3 regions of the Bacillus sp. FSL H8-0534 genome follow, and region 3 is predicted to be linked to each of the others. Evidence: riboswitches for the same ligand, from Rfam matches in the RefSeq annotation. Region 3 holds a riboswitch; each other region holds the start of a gene.
What was found. A riboswitch is a leader RNA that binds a small molecule or an ion and turns the genes downstream of it on or off. The one in region 3 is predicted to bind thiamine pyrophosphate.
Positions count from the first base shown of each region.

Region 1: another riboswitch for thiamine pyrophosphate. It lies ahead of tenA (thiaminase II); the one in region 3 lies ahead of tenA (thiaminase II).
Region 2: another riboswitch for thiamine pyrophosphate. It lies ahead of MHH71_RS13820 (MTH1187 family thiamine-binding protein); the one in region 3 lies ahead of tenA (thiaminase II).

Region 1 is NZ_JBBOUC010000001.1:2,363,052-2,368,728, reverse strand. It holds tRNA gene MHH71_RS12205 (tRNA-Thr) at 1-34, shown strand, start outside; tRNA gene MHH71_RS12200 (tRNA-Trp) at 38-108, shown strand; tRNA gene MHH71_RS12195 (tRNA-Ile) at 119-195, shown strand; tRNA gene MHH71_RS12190 (tRNA-Asn) at 199-273, shown strand; tRNA gene MHH71_RS12185 (tRNA-Glu) at 275-346, shown strand; gene MHH71_RS12180 (CBS domain-containing protein) at 522-941, shown strand; gene MHH71_RS12175 (DUF3965 domain-containing protein) at 1,469-2,620, shown strand; gene MHH71_RS12170 (hypothetical protein) at 2,741-3,073, opposite strand; gene MHH71_RS12165 (M23 family metallopeptidase) at 3,080-3,481, opposite strand; TPP riboswitch at 4,023-4,133, shown strand; TPP riboswitch at 4,195-4,297, shown strand; gene tenA (thiaminase II) at 4,383-5,078, shown strand; gene MHH71_RS12155 (ABC transporter ATP-binding protein) at 5,047-5,677, shown strand, end outside.
Region 2 is NZ_JBBOUC010000001.1:2,690,092-2,695,768, forward strand. It holds gene MHH71_RS13800 (ABC-F family ATP-binding cassette domain-containing protein) at 1-841, opposite strand, end outside; gene MHH71_RS13805 (ABC transporter ATP-binding protein) at 1,340-2,089, opposite strand; gene MHH71_RS13810 (ABC transporter substrate-binding protein) at 2,086-3,084, opposite strand; gene MHH71_RS13815 (ABC transporter permease) at 3,081-3,857, opposite strand; gene MHH71_RS13820 (MTH1187 family thiamine-binding protein) at 3,829-4,149, opposite strand; TPP riboswitch at 4,254-4,355, opposite strand; gene MHH71_RS13825 (hypothetical protein) at 4,531-4,668, shown strand; gene MHH71_RS13830 (anaerobic C4-dicarboxylate transporter family protein) at 4,946-5,677, shown strand, end outside.
Region 3 is NZ_JBBOUC010000001.1:460,634-466,310, reverse strand. It holds gene MHH71_RS02615 (alpha/beta hydrolase) at 1-661, opposite strand, end outside; gene tenA (thiaminase II) at 990-1,679, opposite strand; TPP riboswitch at 1,858-1,964, opposite strand; gene MHH71_RS02605 (MBL fold metallo-hydrolase) at 2,145-2,867, opposite strand; gene MHH71_RS02600 (homoserine dehydrogenase) at 3,037-4,062, opposite strand; gene MHH71_RS02595 (esterase/lipase family protein) at 4,250-5,491, opposite strand.

The DNA of each region.
Region 1 (5,677 bases), 1.9 Mb from region 3:
TAGGTTGGGGGTTCAAGTCCTCTAGCCGGCACCACTTAGGGGCATAGTTTAAAGGTAGAACAGAGGTCTCCAAAACCTCCAGTGTGGGTTCGATTCCTACTGCCCCTGTAAGAAATATGGGCCTATAGCTCAGCTGGTTAGAGCGCACGCCTGATAAGCGTGAGGTCGATGGTTCGAGTCCATTTAGGCCCACCATATTCCGCAGTAGCTCAGTGGTAGAGCTATCGGCTGTTAACCGATCGGTCGTAGGTTCGAGTCCTACCTGCGGAGCCATGGCCCGTTGGTCAAGCGGTTAAGACACCGCCCTTTCACGGCGGTAACACGGGTTCGAATCCCGTACGGGTCATAAAAAAGAGTCAGCAATTAGCTGGCTCTTTTTTTCTTATGAAAAATATAATGTGAAGTTACGTTCTTTTCTAATATACGATATCGTCAATCCAAAATCCCTCTATTTATTATGAAATAAATAGAGGGATTTTGGAAAAACTATAGTATGTATAAAAAGGAGGGAATAGAGCTACATGACAACAGTTAGAGAATTTATGAGTACCGATATTGTGCAATGTACACCGCTAGATAATGTATATGAAGCTGCTGTGAAAATGAAAGAAGAGGCCATTGGGATGATTCCAATTGTAGAGAATAATCAAGTGGTTGGTCTTGTCACAGATCGTGATTTAGTTGTTCGTGGAATTGCTGAGAAACATCCTGGGTCTAATAAAATTACAAATGTCATGACAACAGAAATTGTTTCCGTATCTCCTGATGACCCTATTGAAAATGCTACAGAGTTAATGGCACAGCATCAAATCAGGAGACTACCTGTAGTTGAGAATGGAGAGCTTGTTGGGATGTTAGCGCTAGGTGATTTAGCAATAGCAGAGAAAGCTGATGATCAAGCTGGATTTGCTTTAAGTGAGATTTCCGAGCATACAGAATAACGAATAGATGCAGATTATTTTCAGGCTACAACATACAGTGTATTTAGGTGCTAGAGAATAGGTAAGAGTGGATACGTTTTATTCCGCATTAACGGGCAGTAAGCCCCCCACCTCAAGGTTCAGAGTGAAGCAAGGAAGATAGGTGAGGGATAACTGCCTGTAAAAGCCCGATTGGTGAGGACTTTCCATCAGTGGTGGATGAAGAAAATCCCTACTGATGGAAGTTTCACTTTATTAATACTGCAAGCAAAATTATATTGTTATTAAAACGTATCCAAAATGTTAGGCATAGATGTATATAAGGTGTAAAGATGCTTAACTAAGTATATATGAAGAATAATATATGCTAATTTCATTTGAAATTTTGGTTAAAAATTCCTATTGCTAATTTTTGTTATGTTAAAAATGATATAATAATAAATATAAGTTTTATAATTTATTTTGAATATATTAATATTTATAATATTATGTTTATCTACTAAGCTATCAAAGATTTTATATATAAATAGAAATGGAGGGGAAATGACATGAGGGATGTACAAAGTAATCCAAATTGGAATTTGGTTACAGATGTTTATGTAGAACCAAATAATTTTGCGGATTTATTTTCTTTACTTGTACCAAATCATCCAAAAGGCGAAGGAAAAGAACGGACAATTTTAGCTTGGAAAGAAAAAGAATTTTATAAACAAGAAAACTTGGCTCCGTTTATTTTATATGGAATGAATAAGGTGCAGGACTTGCCGCAGTTCCATAAGGATGAAATACCAACTTTAATTCGTATTGTTCGTTTATGCCAGAAAATCGGTTGGTATAAGGAAGCGTATACATTTATGGTGAATCAAAGATTAGATGAATTTGTACATACATCTATGGAATATGAAACGTGGGATATTTTAACTCAAGTTGTGGCTTGGAACTACTTAATTGTAAAATATCGAATTGGTAAATTGGAAAATGATGATGTAATGATATGGGAAAGAATTAAATTTAATACAGAGTGTATTGAAAAATGTGAGAAGCTATTATCTCATAAGGAAGTAATGGAACTTACATTCTTTTATATTTGCAAACAGGCAAAATTATTGTCCAAAGAACAATTAGATCAAGAGATGATGAACTTAGCAATATACTGCAATACATACGTTTATGACTTATACATATATGACTTATTAAAAAAATATCGTAAGTGTACGGATTTTTTAACATATTATGGACCAAGTCGTTCTGTTGTTGCATGTCAAAGGGCTGTAATTTCTCAAATTTCTGATCGCCTTAATCCATTAAAAACCACGCATGTGGATGATTATCTTTATGTAATGAAAGAAATGATGGAGCACATGTCGTTTGAATTTATGAATCGATATGAGCATTTCATTGGAAAACTATTATCATATGTACCATTTTTTGAAATGATTCAAGTTCCGCAACATGCATATTATTGTGAAGAGTTGATGTATGTTTGTAAAGGAATTGAACATAAGGAAGAACTTTTGCGGAATTATATATTTATACAATTACATGATTGTTTACCGTCATTTATCAAACAATTTCTAAAGAATAAACGTTATGCAACGATTCATGATATTTTATTTTACTGGTGTGATGATGAACAACGAGTGGGATTAGAGAAGAAATATAATTTAAGTTTTATTTATGAACGATATGCGTGTGGGTAAAGAAAAGTTTTGTGCTTTCCCTTGTTCACTCTCTATAATGTATAAATAAAAAAAGGTCTCACACTTCAAGTGAGACCTTTTTTTATTTAGTCGTAAATGAGAAGTAGACATACGTCCATTTTAAGCTTCTTGTTGTTTCTTACGGTGATCAGGAATGTAAATATATTGGGAAATAATGAGTAGTACCCCTATAAAAAATACAGGGAATATAGCAGCCAGGTGAAAACCACTATAAATAATATTTGTTATTAAACCGCCGATAATAACAAATGCAGTATATATATGAGAAATGTGTTTCTTTAGTCGGATTTTGAATGCTTCCATCAAAGATTCGATAGTAACAAATAAGATAACGATACTCAAAAAAACAATGTTAGTATTGTAAATTACTAAACAACAAATTAAACCGAGAAAAGCCAAATACTCAATTATTAAGGCAATATTACGTGGCATATAATATTACCGAACTAAATACTGCAGTGGATTTACTGCGTTTGTTTTTTCAAAATTCCATTCACCATTATGTAATTTAAAATGGAGGTGCTGCCCAAATGAATGGCCTGTATTTCCCATATGTCCTAACAATTCCCCAATCTGAACTTGATCACCAACATTTACAATATAACTGTTTTTCCGTTTAGTAGATGTAGAAATATTTGTATTTTTTACGGAGTTAGCATTATTCCTTGCTTTTATTTTATTATTCGAATATAATATTTTTAGATTCGGTTTTATATATTTAGTGTCTTGTGTAGGCAATTCTTGAGCTGCTATAGTACGTGTATCTACTTGAGTTATGGATGGAAGTAGAGATGCGACTGCGACAGTAGTTGCCGTTAAAGCTGTAGCTTTCTGTTTCATCTAATATTAGCCCCCCATAGATGTGTTAATACATTCCCTATTATAGTATAAAGATATAATATTTTGTGCATTATTCATATAACTGTAATATGAAATGAGAAAAATAACAATTTTTTAATGGAATCGAAATATATTAAAAGAATAACAGATTAATAATCATTATAATATGGATTAAAGATAATTGATATTTTCTGAATAGATATATAAATCTAAATTGAAAAACTGACAGAAAAGCTTTCTTTTTAGGAGGGAGAGAGCATCCGACCTTGCATAGAAGCGGTTAGATCCTTTTCCTACCCCGTACTAAGTTAAACAAAAAGAGAAAATGAGTACAGGTCACCTTTTATTCTTCATAGCCGCGACTTATATGTTGGAAAATCAAAATGGATATATATATTTATTTTTCATATTTTATATAAGTAGAACTTTGATGTAAAGAATTCTTACTTTGTATTGGATTCATGGCTCGTAAATAGGATTGGGATAAGTTAAAACAGTTGCTGATGATGGATGACAGTGTTATACTGACTATGGTAATTTCATATTGTGCTAGGAGAGTTGGTGTTGCCAGCTGAGAGTAAGGCCGAGAGTCTTTGATCCTTTATTACCTGATCTAGATTATGCTAGCGTAGGGAAGCAATTCGGACATTAACAGTAAGTCCCTGTTTCTTTGCGTAAAGAAACAGGGCTTTTTTATTTGACAATTTTATAGTAGAAACCACTAGGGGTGCTTTATGTGCTGAGAGAGGAATAATCCTTAACCCTTACAGACCTGATCTAGATTATGCTAGCGTAGGGAAGTGGAGCAACGAATAAATGTATTTTTATTTGATGTAACCACTTCTTATAGAGGAGTGGTTTTTTATTTGAATAAATTGATATAAAGGAAGGGGAAATATAAATGAAGTTTTGTGAGAGATTATTTGAGACAGTACAGCCTGTTTGGGAAAAAAGTCATAATCACCCATTTGTAACTGGGATGGGGGACGGTACATTAGAAAAGGATAAATTCCAATATTACATCATACAAGATTATTTATATTTACTAGATTATGCAAAATTATATGCAATTGGAGTTGTGAAAGCGACTAATCCGCAAGTTATGGCAAAATTTGCAGAACAAATAGACGGCATTTTAAATGGAGAAATGACGATCCATAAACAGTATGCAAAACGCCTTGGTATTTCTGTACAAGAGATGGAAGAGGCAAAACCATCTGCTAAAAATTTAGCGTATACAAACTATATGATGTCAGTATCTCAAAATGGTACGCTTGCAGAGTTAATTGCGGCTCTGCTTCCATGTATGTGGAGCTACTGGGAAATTGGAAAGCGTTTAAATGATATTCCAGGAGCAAGGGATCATGAGTTCTTTGGGGAGTGGATTCAAGGATATAGCTCAGAAGAGTATGGAAAACTTTGCATTTGGCTAATGGATTTATTAAATGAACTAGCTGAAGGAAAGTCTGAACAAGAGTTAGACAAATTAGAAGAGGTTTTCTTATATTCTAGCCGCTTTGAGTATTTATTCTGGGATATGGCGTATCGTAAGGAGATGTGGGGTTTTGAGGAGCAAGAGCATACTACAGTTTCATAATGTTTCCTTTCATTATGATGAAAAGCCAATTATAAAGGGTCTGGATGCTTTCGTGCAAGAAAAAGAGTTTGTTAGCATCATTGGACCGAGTGGCTGTGGCAAAAGTACATTGTTTCGTTTAATTACAGGATTAGAAGAACCGACGGCTGGAACGATTCAACTTACAGAAACCTCGAGTCATCCTGTAGGATATATGCCACAAAAAGATATGCTTCTGCCATGGAGAACAATTATTGAAAATGCAGCACTGCCGTTAGAGTGCCAGGGGATAAAGAAAAAAGAAGCACATGTAAAGGCAAAAGACCTGTTAGAACAATTTGGTTTACAAGGATACGAGAACAAATATCCGAAAGATTTATCAGGTGGTATGCGGCAGCGAGTGTCCTTTATTCGAACTTTATTAACAGGCGGGGACATTTTATTGTTAGATGAGCCGTTTAGCGCATTAGATGCATTAACGAAAGCAACGTTGCAAGAATGGTTGTTTGAGCAATGGAAACAGTGGCAAAAAACCATTTTATTTATTACACACGATGTAGAAGAAGCACTTTTTCTTTCTAATCGGATTTTAATAGTGACAGAGCAGCCTATAACAACTT
Region 2 (5,677 bases), 2.2 Mb from region 3:
TTCGAATTTTATTTTTTTGAATAAAACTCTCTAAATTTGCAATTTCCTTTTGTTGTCTCGTATAAGCCACTTGCAATTGCTGCTTCTGCAAGCGATAACTTTCTAAAAATCTTTCATAATTCCCCGTATAGCGCTTTATTGTTTGCCCTTCTAAATGATAAATAACATTCGTAATATTGTTTAAAAATGATTCATCATGTGACACAACAATATAGGCATGCTCATACGCTTGTAAATACGCCCTTAGCCAATCTATATGAACTGTATCTAAATAGTTTGTTGGTTCATCTAATAGTAAAACATGTGGCTTCTCTAAAAGAAGCTTCCCAAGTAATAACTTTGTACGCTGGCCACCACTTAATTTTGAAACATCTTTTTTCATCCCTAAGTCTAACAATCCTAAACCAGCTGCTACTTCTTCTATTTTCGTATGAACTTGATAAAAATCTGAACCCTCTAGTATATTTTGTAATTCCCCATAGTGTACTAATAACTTATCTAAGTCTGTTTCCTTTGCCATCTTTTCAGCAATGACTATCATTTCACGTTCAATCGCATACAAATGAGAAAATGCACTTTGTAAATATTCCTCAATTGTTGTTCCTTCTTGTAAATCAATATGCTGCTCTAAAAACCCCGCCTTTACATGCGGAAACCATTCAATCATTCCCCCATCAGGCAAAACTTCTCCTATTAAAAGCCGAAGCAATGTTGACTTTCCTGCACCATTACTTCCGACAAGCCCCGCATGTTCACCTTGTAATAATCGAAAACAAGCATTATATAAAATGGTTTTATCTCCATACGTATGTGTAAGATTTTCTACTGTTAATACGCTCATTTTTGTTCTCTCCTTTTCTTTATAACTAACAAGCCAAATAGGGAGAACTGCAAAATAAAGATCTTATTTAATTGTATATATGAAAAATGGGTAAGGTGAACACACCTTACCCATTACACATTACTATCGTAAAAAAGGATTAAGGTTCTTTACCTGCTGTCTTCAATTTGGCTTAAACTTTAAAAATGGGCAGACTTCTCCCATATCAAGCTAAAACCATTTGAAGAACAGTTGATAAAGTCATCTTATCCTTTCACTCCTTTATAAATCATTATTGTCTTATAATAAGCATGCACCATGCTCTTATATTTTATTCGTTATGAATCTTTTGGTTCCTCTTTTTCTTTAAAAATTTCTTTGGACATTTTCTCCATTGCATACAGACTTGTAAAATCTAAAATGAGTAAATCCACTCTTTGTTCAATCATTTAACCCATTGTTCCTCCCTCTAAAACAAAAAGCTTCTTAACAGTCACAAAAACTGTTAAGAAACTTTCATTACTTCCGCATATAAGGAGACAATATCCCTAAAATCTCGGCCTTATCTTCTTTTAACTCAAGAGATGTTAACATTTCCATCGTTCGAGGACGTGGTAAGTTAACCTTTACTTCACCTACAATCGTAGCTGGCCTTTGTGACATAATGAATACACGATCAGATAATAGAATCGCTTCATCTAAGTCATGGGTTACCATCACGATTGTTTGCTTCTCTTGATGCCATGAATCTAAAAGCCAACGATGCACTTCCATTTTTGTAAATGCATCTAACTTACCAAAGGGTTCATCAAGCAGCATAATCGGCTTTTCGCATAAATAGGTACGAAGGAAACTAATACGCTGACGCATACCACCGGATAATGCATCTGGATAATGATTTGCGTATTCAGCTAGACCAAATTGTTGCAAGGCTTCCATTCCTTCTGTAAGTCTCTCTTTCTTTGGCTTCCCATCAATTTCTAATGGAAGAACAATATTTTGTAGTGCTGAACGCCACGGGAGCAACAAATCTTGTTGCGGCATATAACTTACACTATCCTGTTTTTGAACAAGGGTATCGTTATAGATTACCTCACCACTAGTTGCCTCTTCAACACTCGCAATCAGATTTAATAACGTACTTTTTCCGCAACCACTTGGGCCTACAAACGAGACAAACTCACCTTCTTGTATAGAAGCACTAATCTTTTCTAGTACATTTTTCCCATCAAATGCTTTCACAACATCTTTTATTTGTAATCCGTTCATTTTTCACTTGGAAGGAACTCGTTTGTAAAGGCATCTTTTACATCAATTTTCTTTTTAATAACTTTGTTATCGTGTAAGAAATTCATATAATTCGTCCAAACTTCTTCCTTCTGTACTCCCCACGCTTTCGCATCGTCTTGATACTTCGTACTTAACCATTTTTGGCTCTCTTGTACTAACTCTTTATTAATGTCCGGTACATTTTTAATTAAAATATCAGCCGCTTCTTTTGGCTCTTTAATTGCAAAGTTATATCCTTCTGCCGTTGCGTTCATGAATTTTTTCACAAAATCTTTATCTTGCTTTGTATGCTTTTCACTTGTAATAATGACAGGACTATAGAAATCTAACGCTGGATCTAAATCTTTTACCATGATCGTATTTAATTCTTTTCCTTGTCGTTTTGCTTCAATGCCATCCCAGCCATAATAAATCCATTCAAAGTCTGCATCGCGGCCAATTGATTTAAAGAAATCTGTTTGTCCAAGAACAACCTTTTCTACTTTACTAAAATCAGCTTGATGCTTATCCATAATTGTTTTTAACGTCGCTTCTTCTGCTGGTGCACCCCAACCGCCGTAGCGCTTACCTTCAAACCCTTTCGGAGAGGTAATATTATCTTTTTTCAGTGATGCAAATGCAGATGTATTATGTTGAATAATTGCTCCAATTGAAACAACCGGTATTCCTTCAACACGAGCTGATGTTACGTTTTCTTGATAACTTACACCGAAATCAGCTTTTCCTGATGCAATCATTTGCTCTGCCGATACGTTATCACCCGGCTGAATGATTTCTACGTCTAAACCTTGTTTTTTATAGTAGTCTTTCGTCTTTGCTACATATAAACCAGTATGGTTTGTATTCGGGAACCAGTCTAAAACAACTTTTACTTTCTTTTCTTTATCTGCGCTCTCTTCTTTCTTCGCCGCATTACAGCCAACAACACCAGCTGCAAGTATTGCAGCTAGCATCACTTTTAAGCCTTTTTTCATTTTCTGTCGTCCTTTCTGTATATCCATGGTGCTGTTAGTCTTGCCATAAATTCTACGATAAAATACAAGAGCAATGTCACCATGACAATAATTGCTGCAATACCAAATACACGAGCTGTTAAAAAGGATTTTGTTGCACGAGTAAGCATAACACCTAATCCCTCGCTCGCACCAAGCCACTCCCCGATAATTGCTCCCATCACGCTATATGTAACCGCAATTTTTAATCCAGAGAAAAAATATGGAAGCACGGCAGGGAATTTTACCTTCTGATAGATTTGCCATTTTGTCGCACGCATTGTTTGCAGCAACTTGAGCATGTTTTTATCTACTGTTTGAAAACCTTCTAAAATACTAAGAGCAATTGGAAAGAAACAAACAAGAATAACGACCATCACCTTTGGGAGCATTCCATATCCAAACCAAATAATAAATAGAGGGGCTAGTACGACAATCGGAATGGTTTGTGAAATAACGAGTAACGGATTAATTAACACACGAAATAACGGAATCACATCCATAATAATTGCAATACTCGTTCCAAGTAAAATCGCAAAGAATAATCCGATGATAACTTCTTGTAGTGTTTGCATTGTATTTGGCAACAATAAATCTTTCATTCCAATGAGTTCCTGTACAATAGTAGAAGGCTTGGGTAAAATCCACGGTTCAATTCGAAATAATGAAACAGATCCTTCCCATATAGAAATGAGAAGGATTAGCCAAATCATTGTAATTGTTATGTTAGATCGTTTCTGGTTTTTCATATTCATCACGGTACTTCCAAACTTTCTCATCAATCGTTACACCTGTACTTGGACGATAATGAATTTTAATAGAAGTAATAACCTCTTCTGCTCCAGCATCAACACAAGCTTGTTGTGCACGCTTAATGACATCAAGAAGCACGTCTAATTCTCCTTCTAGTGTTGTTTCCATCGCACCTACTTCATAACGAACACCCGATTGTTGTACGACTTCAATTGCTTTATCAACAACGGCATACACATCTTTCGTTTTTGCTTGTGGTACGACTGAAAATGAAATTGTAACTTGTTGTGACATCCGAAAATCCCCCTTGCAAAATATGTTCTGTAAAAAGAAAAGGCTTTCCTACAAAATACGTAGGAAAGCCTTGTATGCAAGTTATTATACAATAACATCTGCTTACATCACTTTAAGTAACTCCCTACGCTGGCATTATCCAGATCAGGTTGAGGGTCGATGCTTACTTACATCCTCTCAGCCAATTGGCTCCCCGGTCTTAATTCGTTTTCATTGTAGCATGATTTATTTTTTCAAACAAACAAATCTACATTTTTTCATAATATGATACCGCTCATAATCTATTGTTCATATATTTTATACTATATTTTCAAAGAAGCTGGTGCCTCAAAACTTGGTAAATGGCATTTTTGGCTCTTACATATCGGACTACCGATTATAATGATTGCACTTGCTCTTGAGATTTATGGCTACCATGCAGCTATACCTTTTGTTGCTGGTGGAAGTATTCTTGTTGTTCTTGCTATTATCATTTTTGCTATTAATATTTTCACACAAATTAAAGAATCTCTAAAATAAGTCTATTTCATAAGAAAAAAGCAGAAACAGATGAATTCGTTTCTGCTTTTTTCTTTGCAACACATTCACTATACGTCCATTATTTCTTATTTATATATTAAATTAAAGTAATTGTTTTTCCAAAATAATGTCACAAAATATAGTGAATGTTACATTTTATGTGTTATATAATAAAAAGGTTGATTTAACAGGTCTTTATTTGAATAATTTAATAATTATCATTCAAATTAAATTATTCAAAAATATCTTACCATATAAATTTTGGAGGTAGTTTATCATGTTTTGGCTACAATTTCTTACCTTATTACTCTGCATTTTTATCGGTGCACGCCTTGGTGGAGTTGGACTAGGGGTAATGGGTGGCGTTGGTATGGCAATACTTGTATTCGTATTCCATTTACAACCTACAGCTCCTCCTATTGACGTTATGCTGATGATTTTAGCAGTCATTACAGCTGCAGGTGCCTTACAAGCTGCAGGTGGAATGGATTACCTTGTTCATCTTGCAGAAAAAGCACTTCGTAAAAACCCGAAGCGCATTACATTTTTCGCACCTATTGTGACATATTTATTTACATTGTGCGCTGGAACTGGACATGTTGCCTATTCCGTACTTCCCGTTATTGCAGAGGTATCACGTGAATCAGGAATTAGACCTGAACGCCCGATGTCAATTGCCGTAATCGCTTCGCAACAAGCAATTACAGCAAGTCCAATCTCTGCTGCAACTGTGGCCCTGTTAGCAATGCTAGCTGATTATAAAATTACATTGTTAGATATTTTAAAAGTAAGTATTCCTTCTACTTTCATCGCTTGTATGCTAGCTGCTTTCGTTGCCAGCAAAATGGGTAAAGAGTTAAATGAAGACCCTGAATACTTGAAACGATTAAAAGAAGGAATGATTCCTAAACTTGAAGAAAAGAAAGAATTTATCGGTGCAAAGGGCGCCAAATTATCTGTTGTTCTCTTCTTATTTGCAACTATTTTTGTTGTTCTTCTTGGTTCATTC
Region 3 (5,677 bases):
ACGCGCCACTTCCGACTACTACTGCTTTTTCAACAAATGATTCAGGCTTACTATATGATGGACGTTCTGCGACAGGACTAAACGACATGCTAAATTGAAAATCATCTATTTTTCCAGATGGATCTAATTTAATTAGTAAAGGCACAGTAAATTGTTCAAAAACTAATCCAATCTCTACATTTGTATGAACGGAATTTGTCTCTTTTTGTTTTATCTCTCCAATTCCAATAAAAGAACCTGCTTGTAATTGTACTGGGAGTCCCTTCCAATAACTCTCCAGCCATTTTTCAGATATTATCTTCTGTAAAGATCGAGAAGTTAAATCAAATGCAGATTTATAATTTTCAGCATGCATATCACGAATAAATGTAAGAGTAGTAGATATAACAGGATTTTCATCATCAACATTGTCTATTTCTTTTATATTTGTGTTTGTTTCCTTTAATGTCGAAATAAATTGGTGGTTGAACGGATTATTATATGTATTGGCATAAAAACTTGTTTTCAATACATCCATATTCCTCCCCTCATACAAACTTGAAGGACTCGCGAAATTTTTAGGTGAAATTACTTCCTCCGCATATGAAACAGAAGGAATACTTATCACACAAATTGCACTAACGAGTAAAAAATTATTTCCTATTCGTTTTCTTGTTTTCATATTTATTGATCCCTTTCCAAAATTAAATTTTTTTAATAGAACACCCCAATTATTGTAAGTGGAATAAAAAGTGTCAAAAAGATTAATAATCTTCTTTACGATTACCCTCTAACAAGTTAAAAAGGAATTATAAACAAAATTCAATAAAAACCATCTTCTCCCTCTTTTTTATTGTGTAATTTTTTTATAATATGTAATCAATTAATCACTAAAATTAATTTTCCTAAAACATAGAATATAGATATTATTATTTTGTAAAAAAAAATGACTAAACTAAGTTAGTCATTTTCTATACTCTCGCATGCTTGATGAGAGACATATCTTTTCATTATAAACTTACATCTTCTACTTGTTCTTCCACTGGCCACTTTTCTAATGTGTAAGCCATCTCCCAAAATGAATACTCATATTGACTGCTAATTACAAAATGCTGTTTCATTCGCTTACGATCAGCTTCTGTTACTGTTTCAGCAATGGCATCTAATCTAGCAATTTGCTCTTCTACTAAAGTACGGAACCAATCAGAGCCATATGCGGAAATCCATTCTTGGTAAATTGGTTCTTCAGGTTGACATTCCTTGAGTCGCTCACCAATTTCATAATAAAGCCAATAGCAAGGCAAAATTACTGCGATAACATCCCCGATATGCCCATCATATGCAGCGCGATACATATGTGATGTATACGCATAAGCCGTCGGTGCAGGAATGAACGATTCTTTTTCTTCTTTCGTAATTCCTAGTTTTTTAGCGAAATTCTCATGCAGTGATAATTCCGCTTGATATGTATTTTGTGCATGGTGCGCCATACGGGCTGTCGTTTCTAATTCAATAGCTTTTGCTGCTCCTAACGATTGGATTCTTGCAAAATGACTTAAATAATATGAATCTTGCAAAACGTAATAGCGGAAACTAGCTAAATCTAATATGCCGTCTCCTAGTTTTGTTACAAATGGATGATTAAAACTTGCTTCCCAAATTGGATTAACTTCTTTACGTACTAACTGTGAAAATGACATGAAAGACCCTCCAATAAACATTTTAATAATAAAAATGAAACAGATTTCTTAACCAATCGCTCGTTAACGACTAGACTACAGAGATTTACTTCAAATAGGTGCACAAAAATAAAAAAGCTTTCTTTACACACACGTAAAGAAAGCGGACTGGACATCATCAATATTTTAAAAATATCATCTTCTGTCACTTCCACTTCCCTACGCTGGTATTACCCAGATCAGGTCCTAAGAGTTTCAAAAATATCCTTTGATCTCAGCCTATAAAAGGCCCCCCTAGTGGATAGAAATAAACTATTTAACTTTGATACTTATCATAACATAATCCATATAACTATCAAATATAATTTGAACGTTCGAACTTCATAAAGTAAAACTTTATAAAATGGGGTATTCTTCATCATCCCTTACCAGTCGGGCTTTTATGGGCAATTTATACTGGATAAAATACGAGTTTGCATAACAACATTACTTTTCTTTTCTTACTAATGTTTCAATCTGCTCCTTCGCATTCAAATCACAAACACCACCGTGATAACAAATTATCCTCTCAATATCAAACTCTAAAAATCTTCTAAGTGATTCTGTAGCTGTTTCCATATCTGGTGTCGTATGTGGAACTGGCCCTTTTAGTTTTCCTTCAACACATACCATCGCGTCACCTGCAATTAATGTCTTATACTTTTCACTATATAAACTAATATGCCCCGGAGTATGTCCTGGTGTATGAATCACTTCAATGCCTCCGAGAAATGGAAGTCTTTGTCCATCTTCTAAGGTTTGATTTACTTTTGCTGTTGGAGGATTTTTATATAAAGCTTGCACAACATCTGGAAGTGCCGCCCATTTTTCTTCACTCATTTTATTTGGATCTCCTTTAATAAGGGGTAACTGTCCTTCAATATAAGGTTTGTCTAATCCATGGGCGTACACTTCAATAGAATGATCTGCCTTCTGCTGTATTTCAGGAAGACTTCCAATATGGTCTATATCTTGATGAGTTAAAATAACTGCTTGTAATTGTTCAAAAGGCACACCAATACCAATCATTGCATCGCGAATCCCTTCTAATTGACCTGGCATACCAGTATCGACTAATAGAGCTTCTTTTTCATCCCAAAGTAATGTTGGATTTAATTCAAATCCTTGAATTTTCAATTTCAAAACCGCTAGACCGTTTTCTATTTTCATACTACACGTCCCCCTCGATACATAAATTAGTGAAGTTATTTCTCTTACTAAAATGTATCACCCTAAGGGTTTGATGTCAAATGTTAAAATTTTAATTATAACATAAAAATATTTATTTGTCAAGTTGATTATTATCTTTTTCATTTTAATTGAAGACTATATTTTTTCATCATACATCTTTTCGATACAAATTAATTAAATCTTTCAAAGCCGCTGCCGCTGCTCCTCTTGGGCTTGAAGCTCCTCCGGTTGAAGTAACTTTCCCCATCGTATCAGTATGAAAAGTGATTCCTTTTTCTGTTCCATTTACATGAGCCAATGGATGCCCTTTCTCTATTTCACGCGGGCATACTTCAAGTTTAAGATTTCCTGAATGATCTTTATATGCTGTTGCAATTAGTTTTAGAGATTTACCTTGTTCTTTTGCTTTCTCTATATCTTGTTTTGTAACATCCTCTATACCTTTTATAGATATACAATTCAATGAACATTCTGCTTGCAGCAAACTATTTGCCAATAATAAAAGTTTACAAGCACTATCCATTCCACTTATATCTAATGAGGGGTTTGTTTCAGCTATCCCTTTGTGCTGTGCTTGATGCAATGCTTCCTGGAATGTTACATCTTCTTCATACATTTTTGTAAGAATATAATTTGTTGTTCCATTTAAAATACCTTCTATACTTTCAATTTGACATCCTGCTAAACTGAATTGTCCAATATCTAATGTAGGGAGTGCAGCAGCAGTTGCGCCGCTATAATAGATACGTACGTTTGCGAGTTTTGCTTTTTCTTTTATTTCTTTCCATGCGTTAACAAGTGCTCCTTTCGAAATAGCTACTACATCCATATGGTTTTCAATCGCTGTTTCAATGTATGTTCTTCCTGGTTCACCAGTTTGAAGATTAGTTGGTGTCGATTCAATTAATACAGTACCAAAAGGAAACTTTTCACTTTTATCAAGTGGATAGTGTTTGGTATACTTCTCTAATACATGAGAACCAGTACCATAAGTTAATAATTCTTTAATATGTAAACCTTTGTCATTATAAAGATTGACTGTACTCCCAATAATTCCAGTAAAAACAAGTTCGATGCCGTACATCTCTTTTATATATGAAGCTTTCTCAAATACCAATCTTACAAACTCTTTTCCAACAGTTCCATATCCAGATATCACCACGTTAACTCTCATATCATCACCTCGGACTATCATGCTATTTTAATGTTAACTCCATTATACTTCGAAAGTAAAATACAATTCACGAAGTAAAAACTCCCTCAGAATAATCTGAATTCCTATTTATATTTCGATATAAATAGGAATTCAGTCCCCCACGCTATTCGTGGACAGTAAGACCCCCAATGATTACAGTTTTACTTTATTTTGGTAAATTGGATAACTTTTCAGCAATTGTTCGGTAAAAAGCATTAATATCAGAAAACCCTAATGAGTCCGAAACACTTAGTCCAACCATATCAAGGTGATCCCAGTTTTGTTTTGTCTCAATATGGTTCCATTTTCCAAGCTCTGGTGTGTCATTATTATTTATAATCGTATCAGTTGATGGTCCCACCATTGAACTTGTATTCACTACACCATCATTTTGCCACCAAGATGAATCGATGAATGGACGATTCTGTTCGTATCTTGCATATGCCCCTAAGAAAATTGCATTTCCCATTAGTGTCTTATTCATTGTAATGTGCGGAAAATGGATTCCCGTTATAGGTGCGGCTTGTGTTGCATGTCCGCTGTAAGAGAAATAATATACATCTGGTTGCGCTTTTACCCAGTCATTTAATTCCTTCGCTCCATCTGTACTTAAATCCCATTGACTTATATCTTTCGTATCCTTCAAAATGGAACTATTTAAGACACGGTTTGAATATTGATAAAATGACTCCCCAGCTTTCTTTTTAATTCCCCATTGATCCAATTTAAAGTCGTATAGTGATAGATTGTTATTTTCTCCGATTCCAGCAGTTGCGACGAGTAATTGCTTTACAGCTGGTAGAAGTAAACTTCCATCTGCAAGGGTTGTCCCGTTGTGAGGTGTTGCCAATGTCGTTACACTATGAACATATGATTTTCCGCCCTGGAACAACGGAGACACCTTCACATCTACATGCTGTTTTGCATAATCCCTCTCTTCTTGATTTCCTTCTTTTAATATTTGAACAAGTGTACGTATCGTTTGACCACCCATACTATGTCCTACTAAATGAACCTTATTTGTCTCACTCCAATTTCGGATAAACCCTGTATATGTTCTCCCATATCGATCATGTCCATGTTTCTCAGCATGAGCCGCTCCATAATCTACTGTTCCCCCATTAATTTCAGCATATAACTCACAAGCACGATCCCAGTTACTTGATAACGGTCCAACAGCAGCGGTATGTACACTGTATCCATCTCTCTTTAAATTCTCTTGAATATCATGTACACCCCCCCAATACTTTACGCCCAATAATTCATCTCTTCCCCACCCTGTAAAGCCATGTACCAAAATAATAGGATTGTTATTTTTCTTTCCTTCTTCCGCATGTGTTGGTACTGGAATAATTACACTCGAAGCGATAAAACATAAAATTAAAAATCCCAAAAGTAATCTTTTCATTTTACATCCCCTTTTCTTATTCTATACCTCCCCAATAAAGCGTTTTCATTTCGCTCCTTTCTCTATGTAATAGAAAAAAAGATCCACAAAGATATACCAACGCAATTAGCAATGGCTATATAGTGTGGATCTCCAATTCTCTATCACAATTATTAACTTAAAGATACTGTAAACTATCTTATCTGA